Regions from separate parts of the Desulfitobacterium elongatum genome, predicted to be linked through region 1. Evidence: riboswitches for the same ligand, from Rfam matches in the RefSeq annotation. Region 1 holds a riboswitch; each other region holds the start of a gene.
What was found. Region 1 has a riboswitch for lysine ahead of lysA (diaminopimelate decarboxylase). Riboswitches for the same ligand answer to the same signal wherever they lie in the genome.

Region 1 (4,448 bases):
CAAAAGTTGGCTAACGGCTACACTTTTATTTTCTTCACGGACAACTTCAGCCACTATCATATTGACCCGTTTGCGCCGCGTCTGGTAGACTTGTTCACGCAGATTCATCGGTTGAAGCTGATGACGTTCTGCTACAGCCGTATCCCCTTCAAGGATCAGAAGCGCTTCAGCCTGGGGCACTCCTTGTTGGGTTATTTCCTTAAGTTCCGTCTCAAGCGAAGCATCGATATGACCGGGTGTTGCGTCGAAGATTTTCTGTTTAAGTTCATTCATTCCCTTCCGCGTGATGGCTACGGTCGGGATGACTGGAATACCCAATAATTCGCTTAAGTGGTTGATATTGATTTTCAATCCCTGGGCTTCGGCCTCATCAACCATGTTCAAGGCAACGATAACTGGAATCCCTGTATCGATGACTTGTTGAGTTAAGAAAAGGTCCCGGTCCAGATACACCGCATTCACAACATTAACAATCACGTCAGCTGAAAGGATTACATCTCGGGCGACACGTTCCTCATCATTAAATGAAGAAATTCCATATACGCCTGGTGTGTCAATGACTACATCGTCTAGATAACGACCCGAGGAGATCTCAAGTGTTGTCCCCGGATAATTCGAGACATCAACATACATCCCTGTTAAGTTATTAAAAAATACTGATTTCCCTGCATTCGGATTTCCGGCCAAAACAATTCGCCGGGCTCCTTCTGGAGCATCGATCTGTACATTTGCTCCATGACAATGTGCCATTGTGTTTCATCTCCTCATTAAGAACCCGGTTCACAAATTTAAGCCGGTTAATCATTTTAGTGAAGGAACTCAATCGTTTAAAACGCTCAACGATTAGTGAGATTGACTCTTTAAGTTAACTTTTGTGACGTTAAATCTTGTACTAAACTTAGTTAATTGAGACTTGGATTCCTTGTGCTAGGCTACGCCCCATCGCAATAAGCTGGCGGTTCTTTCGGACAACTATAGGTCCTGCAGGCACAACTTCTTCGCAGACCAGCCATTCCCCAGTACCAATTCCAAAGCGGATTGCCTGAGCGCGAACCGAATCACTAGCAATGTCTGTTATGGTAAAGGATTGACCTCGTTTTACAGTATCAAGAGTCATAATTATCTCTCCTCCCATCAAATCCATTTGAAATCAGCTTTATGTTTGTGACTATTTTAAGTTTCTTATTGATAACGATTCTCGTTACTAACCATAGTATAATTCCAATGAGCTTATCTTGTCAATCTTAATTCATACTTTTTTTCTAGGAATTAATCCGAGGTGAATTAAACAGCAGAACATATGACTTTCTCTGGCTTGTACGACCTCCAAAATTAGGGCATCACCTTCTCATTAATGAACAAAAACTACAGGAGACTTGCTCCTGTAGTCGCTTGTTGAATAAAGGGAATTTACTTTCATTCCAGTAAAATTAAGGACTTAGAGATTGGAAAAATCAAGTGTAGCGAAGATATCTTCAATGGTTTCGGCCCGGCGGATGAGTTTCACGCTACCATCGGGTTTGAGTAATAACTCTGCATGACGTAGTTTCCCATTATAGTTAAAGCCCATGGCATGCCCGTGTGCGCCTGTGTCATGAATGACCACAATATCCCCGATATCCACTTGAGGAAGTTCGCGATCCACAGCGAATTTATCGTTATTCTCGCATAGCCCTCCTGTTACATCATAGACATGATCTTTTGCCCGGTTTTCCTTTCCCATTACGGTGATATGATGATAAGCTCCATAAATCCCCGGACGCATTAAATCCGCCATACTCGCATCAAGACCGACGTAATTTTTATAAATATCTTTCTTGTGCAGAACTTCAGTTACAAGATAACCATAAGGACCCGTAATCACTCGTCCACATTCCATAGATATTCTCAAAGGATCTAAACCGTTAGGAATAATCTTCTCTTCATATGCTTTTCTGATACCTTCGCTCAGATACTCTAGATTGACGGGTTCTTCTTCCGGACGGTAGGGAATTCCGATTCCTCCTCCGAAGTTTACGAATTCAAGTCGGATCCCGATTTTCTCCTTCAACTCAAGGGCCAAATCAAATATCATTTGTGCTGTTTCTATATAGTAATCTGGATTCAATTCGTTTGAAACGACCATCGTATGGAGTCCGAACCGTTGTGCACCCTTTTCTCTAACGATTTCATACGCTTGAAATAATTGTTCCTTTGTCAACCCATACTTTGAATCCTCAGGATTCCCAATGATGGAATTTCCCCCTGAACGAAGCGGGCCAGGATTATAGCGGAAAGAAATCAGCTCCGGTATTCCAGTGTGTTTCTCAAGATAATCAATATGGCTAATATCATCAAGGTTAATAATTGCCCATAGTTCCCTTGCTTTTTCATACTCCTCAGCGGGAGTATTATTCGAGGTAAACATTATGTTCTCCTCACAGATGTGTACCTTTTCAGCAAGGATCAACTCTGCGAGTGAACTGCAATCCGCTCCAAAACCTTCTTCTTGGAGAACCCTCAGAATATGAGGATTGGGGAGAGCCTTTACCGCAAAATACTCCTTAAATTCAGGAGCCCAGGAAAAAGCAGCATTGAGCCTCCGTGCATTATCACGGATGGCTTGTTCATCGTAGATATGAAAAGGTGTCCCATACTGTGCAATAATTTCTTTAATTTGTTCTTGGCTAAACGGTAATTCTCTCTCGGCCATAATCCGTTCCTCTCCTTACTTTGGTGAATGGTCGCGCCCCGTCTTTATTAAAAAGCGGTTACGAGCATGCTCGTAACCGCCATAAGGCAAAAGTATTGGCTTTTACCTTTTACTATACGAGATAGCACTCCACCGGATATCCGATGACAGTCTTGCATTTTTTCAATACAAGACCAGCTAAAGGTCCTTTGTCTACAACCTTCGCTTCGGCAGTGATTCCTTTCTTTATCCTTCATTGCTGACCTGCTCAGGATAATTACTCTTAATTCACCGCACCTCTATCATTCACTTTATGAATTATTTATCTATTATGCGACAAGTCATAGTCTATGTCAACATACCATCAAAAGTTTTCTTTTTGGAAGAAAAATCCTAAAGAAAATCCTTCTAAAATTCTTCGTGGAGTTTTTCTAATGGAGATTATCCTTGGACGTATTCTCAGCCAAGTTTTCCATGATCCCTTTATTATGAAGCACTTCTTCCACTTCTAAGGTGAGCTGTCCCCCTTTTTTAGTCTCTTTTGAGTTGGCCCCATAATTCATGCCCTTTGAGTCATTTGACACACTCACCACTCCAGCGGGTTCCCAAATCTGACGATTCAATTCTTTTCCGCTGTTCTTATCATCATCCATATTAGATATCCCTCCTTGTACTACAAACGCTTAAAAAACTTAAAAGTCGAAATCCCTAAATACTTCTCTGCTTTTAGAATGCCCTTTATCGTTAAAAAGATGTTCGCCATTCAAGACAAAAAGATTTTTACTGGCTCCCACACTGAGGTGATTCCTATAATAAAAAGCAAAGCATTATACAAGTTTCTTAAAGTTCGTTTCATTAATTCGTTTCCTTATCGGTTGCCCGACAATAAGACCCAAGAGAATTGGAAGAATCATGCTATAATTCCCTTTTCCTCAAACTGCAAGCCTTTTGACTTGACGGCGAACCTTGCTTTTCCTATAGTGAGTCTAAGATAGGAATTCTGGAAAGGATTTCACAGAAAGGATGTATTACTATGGCTCAAAAAACAAATGCGGCCCGGATTCTTGACCAGGCTGGAATTCCTTATAAACTCATTCCCTATGAAGTCGATGAGTCTGATCTTTCTGCAGTCAGCGTTGCGCAGAAAGTCGGTATGCCTCCAGAGCTGATCTATAAGACGCTTGTAGCCCGTGGAGATAAGACCGGAGTTTTGATTGCCTGCATTCCCGCTCATTATGAACTTAATCTGAAGTCCTTAGCACAAGTGAGTGGTAACAAAAAAGTAGAAGTGGTCCATCTCAAGGACGTCCAACCCCTTACCGGTTACATTAGAGGAGGAGTATCTCCTCTTGGAACCAAAAAGAAATATCCAGTCTACTTTCAAGAAGATATTCTAACCCAAGAAAAAATAGCCCTAAGTGCTGGAACACGGGGCCTACAGATCTTTGCCTTATCCCAGGATTTGCTCAGAGTAACTCAGGGAAAACCCGGCCCAATATCTAATCCCTCATAATGTATACCAAAAAAGGAATCCTCAAGGATTCCTTTTTTATGTCTTACCCAGTGTTCACGCTCATTTATTTACTCTCATCTGTTATACCTTGCCATCTATCGGGAGTCGCGATTTATCTTCTAGGTCATAGGCTTCACTATGGCAAAGGCGTTTCAGATCCAGACTTATAACACATCGTCTAATTCTTATCTCACTTAATACATATGATGTGAATCAAGTTGTATATAATATCGATAGACTAGCGTTTATAGACAACTGTTTCAA
Region 2 (4,448 bases), 740 kb from region 1:
GCTTAAAGATATTGGGTTTCAGCTATCCTTTATGGCGACATGGGGGATTCTTAACTTAAGTCCAAAGTTAGTGGCGATTCAGGGGATCAGAAAATGGCCACGAGGTTTGAAGGTTGCCTTTGCCATGACCTGTGCAGCACAAATCGCAACTTTGCCGCTCTTAATCACAACGTTTCATCGCTTATCCTTTATCAGCTTAGTGGCCAATTTGCTCGTCCTTTTCCTTATCGGGAGTATCTTTGAGCTTGGGATATTTGGGCTTCTGCTTTCCTTTTTACCCCCATTAGGACTCCCTCTTTTTCAAGTGAGTCTGTGGCTGCTTTCTGCAGTAAGTGGATTGCTCTTCCGATTGGCAAGTTTTCCTTTAGCAGACGCTTGGGTTATCAATCCAGGAGCTCTTTTTTGGGTGTGTTGGTATGGTGGAATTCTAGTCTCGCTTGTTGGAAAGGAAAGAGTACGGTTTACGGTTAGAGTCTGGGGTGCTAACGCGAGAAGAAGGGTAACTCCACTTCTAGAGGCAATTTTGTCTGCCGCTCATGTAGGGTTACCTGATAGAATAAGGTCAACCACGGCACTTGCCGGCTTGGGACGGAGGGTGGGGATCAAAGGAGAACGTGCGCCCCTCGTTCTTATAGTCCTCTTGGTTCTATGGAGTCCTTGGAATACTCCACGGGTGCTCGAAGTTACCTTTATCGATGTGGGGCAGGGGGATAGCATTCTGATTGAGACCCCGAAAGGGACGAGAATTTTGGTAGATACGGGACCCCAGAGTCAACGATTTGATGCGGGGGAACGGATTATTGTACCTTATCTTCTTCAAATTGGAATTAAACATTTAGATGCGCTCATCCTGACACATTCTCATGCGGATCATGTCGGGGGCGCAGCGGCAGTATTAGAAACGATCCCTGTCGATTGGGTCGGGGTGCCAGAGGATGGACGGGACTGGCTCAGCGGAGAGAATCTAGGGGATGAAGGGGATCTGAAAGGAAAGAGTTGGGGAGAAGAGAGTGGACTTACTTCAAAACTTATAAAACTCTTGGCGAATAAAAAGATCGAGAGGTTGGAAGCGGGGGACCAGCTGGTTTTAGATTCTGATATTGAACTGAATGTCTTAGCTCCGAGAGAGGTTTTAACGGATACCCACTCAGATGAGAATAATAATTCCATAGTCGTACGCTTGTTGAACCGAGCTGGTCAGAGTGTGCTCTTAACCGCGGATATGGAAGCAGAGGAAATGAAGGAAATCCTAGAAAGCGGTCAAGATTTCTCGGCTGATCTTTTCAAGGTACCTCATCACGGAAGTCGTTTTTCGTTAGATCTCGATTGGCTCAACCAGATTGATCCCAGAGCGGTTATTATTCCCGTTGGGAAAAACTCCTTCGGTCATCCTACACCTGAAGTGCTCCAGTATTGGCAAGAACGACGGGTTCCTGTGTACCGCACAGATGTTAATGGAACGATTCGAGTAAGGCTGGATGAGGAAGGAATCGAGGTTCTTCCCGGAAGGATATAGTCGAGTGGGCGGTCTTAGCCTAACCTTTTGAATCGAAGGGCTTTAGATAGTGGAAAAATGTTCAAGATGGGTTGGCTCTTTTTTCATAAAAATTGCTATTTTAAGATTCTGCGTTATAAATTATACTTACGACGGTAAGTTACAAATATCAACAAATAATATAAATATTTCCTCATTCACCGATGGGTTAGAGGTCGCAACGTATAAGAGTAAAACGGACGAGATACAGGAATATCGATGACTACGTTTGAAAGGATAAGTTGCCGAAGCTTGAGGATTTTCCTTGAATTTCAAGCTGGTGATGTTATCGAATAGGAACATTACTGTCCCGTTTTCAAAAAAACGGTGGAGAGCTATCTTCGGAAGAATTGAGCGGGTTTATTAATATAAACAGCGTCGATTTTTTGACTGCTGTTTTTTATTGTTTTTTTCTAAGCATAAAGGAGTGTTAAATTCATGGAAAACTCGAGCGCCTCAGCTCCACAGAACCAATTAAAAAGAAATCTTAAGGCTCGCCATTTATCGATGATTTCCTTAGGTGGAACCATTGGAACAGGTTTGTTTCTTGCAAGTGGTGGTGCGATTCACCAGGCTGGACCTGGCGGAGCACTTGTTGCCTATGCAGGTATTGGAATCATGGTTTATTATTTAATGACCAGTCTCGCCGAGATGGCGGCTTTCATGCCGGTAGCGGGTTCTTTCCGCGTCTATGCAGCAAAGTTTGTCGATCCTTCCTTTGGCTTTGCAATTGGCTGGAATTACTGGTATAACTGGGCAATTACCATCGCAGCCGAATTAGCTGCAGTTGTTCTAATTATGAAGTTTTGGTTCCCCAATAGCCCCTCTATTCTTTGGAGTGCGCTTGCGTTAGCTGTGATGTTCTTACTCAATTATTTGTCAGTTAGAGGCTTTGGTGAAGCGGAATTCTGGTTTGCCATGATTAAAGTTGTGACGGTTATTATCTTTATTATCACTGGATTTTTAATGATTCTTGGCATTATGGGGGGCAAGGATCCGATTGGATTTTCTAATTTTGTCGCCGATGGAGGTCCGTTTAATGGCGGGTTCTTTACCATCCTAGGGGTCTTCATGGTTGCTGGGTTCTCCTTCCAAGGAACTGAGCTTCTTGGGGTAACCGCCGGCGAAAGTGAAAATCCGAAGAAGGATATTCCAAAAGCAATTAAGTCAGTGTTCTGGCGCATTCTCTTGTTCTATATTTTAGCGATTTTCGTCATTGGAATGATTATCCCGTTTACTGACCCTCGCCTTTTAAGTGGAGAGGTTGCAGTCAGCCCCTTTACACTTGTTTTTGAAAGAGCGGGTCTGGCCTTTGCTGCTTCTTTAATGAATGCAATCATCTTGACGTCTGTATTATCAGCGGGTAACTCGGGCATATACGCTTCGACTCGTATGCTCTGGGATTTAGCGCGTGATGGCAAAGCACCCAAATTCCTAGGGAAATTAGATAATAGGGGAGTTCCTGTTAACGCACTCATCGTGACGTCTCCATCGCGCATTATCGTTTCCGTAAAGCGTATATTGCCCAAGGCCGTAACTTAAGTGACCTCCCCTTTCTAGCAACAGGCTTCCCCTTTGGGCCTCTCTTAGCTTTGATCCTCTGTATCTTTATTATTATTGGACAAGGCTACCAAGCATTTTCAGCCGACGGGATTGACTGGAACTCGATGCTTGTATCCTACATTGGCTTAGTCTTGTTCCTCGTTGTCTGGTTAGCGTATAAAATCAAACACAAAACGAAACTGATTCCTCTTGAAGAATGTGATTTTGAAGTAGAGGTGAGGACGTTCGAAAATATTTTTTCATAATATGGTATGAAATTCCTAACTCTGGTAAGAATAGGAGAGAACATCTCTTTTCTCCTCCTCTTTCTTTTGCCCCTTCACGTGTTGAAGGGGTTTTTTCTTTTTACACACAGGGCCTATGTGCTATGGAGTGTCTACTCTTCTTCATTGCAATTAAAAGGATTCTTCATTAAAATGGTGGAGTAGGAGGGGGCAAAAAATGCGGGAAGTAGAACAGGTGCGCCAAGCCATAGCGAAGAATCAGGTTCCTCCGGTTTACTTATGGTATGGAGAGGAACGGTTCTTCATCCAAGAAGCAATCAAAGTACTTAAAGAAAATTATCTAGTGAATGATCCCTCTGGAAGTGGGATAGAAACCTTACCTGCACGGAGTGCGACTCCGGAACAAATCGTGGAGATTGCAAATACCGTTTCCTTTTTTAGTGGGAAATTACTGATTGTCGAGGATATTCCCTATTTTCAAGAGGGTCAAGGGGATGCTTTAGAGCCCTTTTATCCTTATCTAGAAAATCCTAATCCAGGAACGTGTCTTGTCTTCCTTGCGCAAAGTGTGAATCGAGGACGGAAATTTTATAAAGCCATCGAAAAAGCGGGAGTCATCCTAGAATTTGGGACCCCAAAGCGACTCCAAGATTGGCAGGTTTGGCTCGAGAGTGAACTGAAGGCCCGTGGGAAAACCATGCGACCAGAGGTAAGAACACTTTTTCTCGAGTGGACTGGACATCAAGTGGGCGTCTTAAGCCAAGAACTCGATAAGCTCGTTTTATATGTAGGGGACCGAGAAATGATTCGTACAGAAGATGTGAAAGCCATTGTTCCCCAAACCTTGGAGGCGACTGTTTTTGAACTTCTGGATGCTGTAGCAGCCCGTTCCTCAGCAGTTGCGTTGCAAAAGCTCCATCAGGTCTTACGAGAAGAGCATCCCCTAAAAGTCCTGACCTTGTTATCACGTCAAGTTCGGCTGCTTCTAGGGGCAAACGCTATGCGCGAGCAAGGGCGGGTTCTTGATGAAGCCCCTCGCATACTAGGAGTAAAGCCCTTTGAGGCGCAAAAGATTTGGCAGAAGTCAGCCAAGCTTACCTGGGAACAGCTTTCCTGGGGCTTGAAGG
Region 3 (4,448 bases), 1.6 Mb from region 1:
GGATCCAGGGCTGAAGTTGGTTCATCAAACAACATAACATCTGGATCCATCGAAAGTGCACGAGCAATAGCCACACGTTGCTTTTGTCCACCTGACAACTGTCTTGGTTTTGCGTTAATATATTGTTCCATTCCAACGACTGTCAGATATTTCATAGCAACCCTTTCAGCCTCAGCTTTGGAACGTTTCAACAATTTTATCTGCCCCACGACACAGTTGCTTAATACATTATGATTATTAAACAAGTTAAATTGTTGGAATACCATGCCCAACTTCGTTCGGTAGGCGTAGATATCATGTTGATCATCTAAGATATTTTCTCCGTTATAGATGATTTGGCCCCCACTTGGTTTTTCCAGGAGATTAATGCAACGAAGCAGAGTAGACTTTCCCGATCCGGAGGAGCCAATGATGCAGACCACTTCTCCTTTTCTTACCGAAAAATCAATGTCTTTCAACACTTCATTCGTTCCAAAGGATTTGCTTAGATGTTGGATATCAATTACCTTTTCCAAAGTCTCTCCTCCTTCTCTAATATTTGTTCCCATCGCTATTTTTCATTCGACGCAGCATATCTTCAGTTGTTTCTACCTGCATTTGATTGCCAATCATAATGAAATTCTCTGGACCCTCAAGCCTTCTTTCAATATAACGCAAAATCCGTGTAACTGTAAAGGTCATGATAAAATAGAGAATACATGCCACGAAAAAAGATTCGAAATATCTGAAGTTATTCCCTGCGACGGATTTGGTTTGGAAATATAGCTCCGATACTGCAATTACATTAAGCACGGAAGTATCTTTAATATTAATGACGAATTCATTACCCGTTGCCGGTAAAATATTACGAATAACTTGAGGTAGTACAACATTGACCATCGTTTGAACATGATTCATTCCGATAGCATGAGCAGCTTCAAATTGTCCTCGATCGATTGAAACAATACCGCCGCGAACAATCTCTGACATATAGGCCCCAGTGTTGATGGATACAATAAAGATTGCTGCCACGAACTGGTTCATTTGTATACCAAAGGCCTGTGCAGAACCATAATAGATAACCATTGCTTGTACAATCATTGGGGTCCCACGGAAGAATTCGATATAGGCTGAAAGAATCGTATTAATAACTTTGAGAATAAACCTTTTTGGCCCACGTTCAGGCATCGGAATTGTACGGATTACCCCAATTAATAAGCCAATTACCGAACCTATAATAGTACCAATTATAGAAACTACTAAGGTCACACCTGCCCCACGAAGGAACATTGGCCAGTTATTTGAAAGAATTTTTATTACCCACTCTAAGGACATATTTTTCCTCCTTAAAAAACATCATAAAACCGACTGCATTAAATGTAGCCGGTTTCAATGATCTTTATTCAGCCGCAGTAATTCTTATTTTGCTGCTGGTTGATTCTTAATAGCAGTATCCATAATACTTGTACGATCTTTGTCTGAGATTCCTGCTAAGACTTCATTGATTTTTGGAGTTAATTCACTACCTTTTGCGACACCTACAGCGATTGCCGTATCATCTGGTGATGTAACAAAACCGTCTTTAAATTCTACCATCTTGAAGTTCTTATTGGCAGCAGAGGCGCTTACGCCTTCTGGGCGTTCAGACACGTAGCCATCAATTATTCCTGATTCGAGAGCAACTCTCATTGCAGGGAAGTTATCCATAGCTTGCTTCTTATCTACACCTTTAATCTGATCGATTACTGTATAGTGGAAGGTGTTGAGTTGCGCAGTTATTTTTGCCCCTTTAAAATCTTGAATGGAAGTAGCCCCATCAAATTTCCCGCCATTTTTAACAACCATGACTAAATCTGATTTATAGTAGATATTTGAAAAGTCGATGGTTTGCTTACGTTCTGCTGTGGGTGACATACCTGCGATGATTGCATCAATTTTGCCAGAAGTTAATGCTGGGACAAGGCCATCCCATTCCGTTTTAACAATAACTAAATCTTTTCCTAAACCTGCAGCAATTTTTTTAGCGATTTCTACATCATATCCACCAGCATATTCTGCATTGCCATCAATCTTAACCCCTCCGTTGGATGCATCCTTTTGAGTCCAGTTGAAGGGTGCATATCCAGCTTCAAGGCCTACCTTGAAGGTTCCTTTTGCAGCGGCAGGGGCCTTTGCGCTTTCTGAATTACTACTTGATCCGCATCCTGTTAATAACATCATCACGGATAGAGACAGTGCTAAAAATAATGATAATTTTTTTCTCATGATAATCCTCTCCTTCTTTTCTATAAAAATAATAGTTTGTTGTATTTTTAAATTCTTTAGGCATTTTACTAAACAAAAAAGACCTGAGTTGAACTCAGGTCGCATATGTATAGTTGCCCCTAATTCCCCCTTCTTATCCCAAATGAGATAGCACAACTCAATAAACTGGGAAGCTTATTGAGACAGTCCTGCAATTCTTAACTGCAGACCCAGCATGTAACAATGAGATTATTACAAGCTTCGGCGACCTTTCCTTCTCCTTAGTATCACTGCGTCTCAAACTCCACTAAAGACTGTTAAATGTCGCGCCTCTACCTCACCTATAAGAGTGAGGCCTTATTAAATTATACATTTACTCTACAGTAACATATTATTTCTGTCAACCTAGCTTTGAGGTTTTTCCATAGGAAAAACACCAAAAACACATCGATACCACTTAGATTAGTGGTATTAATATGTTTCCTATGGTTTTAATCCGTTACCCTTTCAAGGCAAAGTACTACGATATATCGCTTGAACTCGATGATGAACTGAAAAAGGTAATTAGTCAAACCAAATCTAACTTAATCAAACTTAATCCAACTGAATCAAACCAAATCCAACTATTTTTCTTGAATAGTTAGTCAATTTAATCTATAATGACCGTAAAAACTACCACTATAGTAATATTTATCTCAAATCCTGGAGGTGAAAGATTGAACAACTTGTCTCCCCTAACTGTCGAGGAAGCAGCAAGACTCTTAAAGGTGTCAAAGTACACCCTCTATGAACTGATTAAGCGTGGGGAAATTCCGGTACAACGCATTGGCCGGCAAATTCGTATCGATCCGGAGATCCTCTATCGCTCACTTCAAGGAGGACTTTCTCCAGATCAGACTTCGCAACTTCACAATCCTGCGGATTCGTTGGTTTCTGATCAGATGATACCTACAGAGATTCTAACTCCTTCGCATGTACACTTTGTTGGGAGCCACGATCCCGTTGTCGAGTTGCTTGCTGATTTTTTAAAGCATTCCTCTATCCCCATGGATTTCCATCTTTCTTTTAAAGGAAGTATGGATGGGCTTCTTTCTCTTTTTCGCCGTCAAGCCGATATCTCTGGAATCCATCTTTGGGATGAAAAAACGGGAGAGTATAACCTACCTTTCGTTCACTATGTTCTTCCCGGAGAATCGGTAACTCTTATCAACTTGGTTCAACGAGTTCAGGGGCTGATAGTGCAACCTGGAAACCCCTTGAAGCTTCAATCCTTGGAGGACTTACAGAACGACAACGTGCGATTTATAAACCGTCAAAAAGCCTCTGGCACCCGTTTAAGGCTGGATGCCGCCTTACGTGCCGCTAAAATCTCACCCGCCGCAATTCTAGGTTATGAAAACGAAGAGCAAACCCATTTTGGAGTCGCGAGCTGTGTTGCCAATGGTCAAGCGGATGTGGGAATAGGTGTTCAATCTGCCGCCCACCGGATGGGCCTTGATTTTATTCCCCTCTTTAACGAACGCTATGATTTGGTCACTTTGCATGAGGTAACCAAATCAGAAGTATGGAAGATGATCCTTCATATATTAAACTCTTCTGCTTTTCAGATTGCGATACAGCGACAAGTGGGGTATGATACTTCTTCTACTGGAAAGGTCATGTTCGAAACGGGTCCTTGAATCAGGGAGACAGGTTTTTCAAAAAGCAAAAGGTACGGTACTTCTGGGTACAGGTCGGCTTTGCTTGAAGATACTGTAGAGCTTGTATAAATGAGAGGAGATAATATTAAATGAAAAAATCACTTCAGAGAATTATTTTAATCATGTTAACCTTTACACTTGTACTTACAGGATGTGGAACTGCTACTACTACACCGAATACAACTAATACGCAAACTTCACAAACCCCAACACCCTCAAATCCGGACATTATCCTAGCAACCACGACGAGCACTCAAGATAGCGGACTTCTCGATGTCCTTATTCCGAACTTCGAAAAGAAAACAGGTTATAAAGTGAAAACTGTTGCCGTGGGTACTGGGGCAGCACTAGCCATGGGAGAAAAGGGTGAAGCAGATGTTCTTCTAGTGCATGCACCAAGCTCGGAGAAGAAATTAGTGGACAATCAAACGGCTATTAACTATAACCTAGTTATGCACAATGATTTCGTCTTTGTCGGCCCTTCTTCTGACCCAGCTAAGTTTAAAGAAAAAAAGACTTCCTTAG

Region 2: linked by a shared signal. The riboswitch ahead of ACZ42W_RS03625 (amino acid permease) and the one ahead of lysA (diaminopimelate decarboxylase) in region 1 are both predicted to bind lysine.
Region 3: linked by a shared signal. The riboswitch ahead of ACZ42W_RS15690 (transporter substrate-binding domain-containing protein) and the one ahead of lysA (diaminopimelate decarboxylase) in region 1 are both predicted to bind lysine.

Annotation. Positions count from the first base shown of each region.
Region 1 is NZ_AP038772.1:55,288-59,735, reverse strand. It holds gene feoB (ferrous iron transport protein B) at 1-750, opposite strand, end outside; gene ACZ42W_RS00325 (FeoA family protein) at 899-1,117, opposite strand; gene lysA (diaminopimelate decarboxylase) at 1,439-2,692, opposite strand; lysine riboswitch at 2,807-2,981, opposite strand; gene ACZ42W_RS00315 (hypothetical protein) at 3,103-3,324, opposite strand; gene ybaK (Cys-tRNA(Pro) deacylase) at 3,705-4,184, shown strand.
Region 2 is NZ_AP038772.1:798,827-803,274, forward strand. It holds gene ACZ42W_RS03620 (ComEC/Rec2 family competence protein) at 1-1,516, shown strand, start outside; lysine riboswitch at 1,697-1,880, shown strand; partial or broken gene ACZ42W_RS03625 (amino acid permease) at 1,973-3,342, shown strand; gene holA (DNA polymerase III subunit delta) at 3,539-4,448, shown strand, end outside.
Region 3 is NZ_AP038772.1:3,312,777-3,317,224, forward strand. It holds gene ACZ42W_RS15680 (amino acid ABC transporter ATP-binding protein) at 1-515, opposite strand, end outside; gene ACZ42W_RS15685 (amino acid ABC transporter permease) at 532-1,314, opposite strand; gene ACZ42W_RS15690 (transporter substrate-binding domain-containing protein) at 1,399-2,244, opposite strand; lysine riboswitch at 2,385-2,566, opposite strand; gene ACZ42W_RS15695 (substrate-binding domain-containing protein) at 2,940-3,902, shown strand; gene ACZ42W_RS15700 (ABC transporter substrate-binding protein) at 4,013-4,448, shown strand, end outside.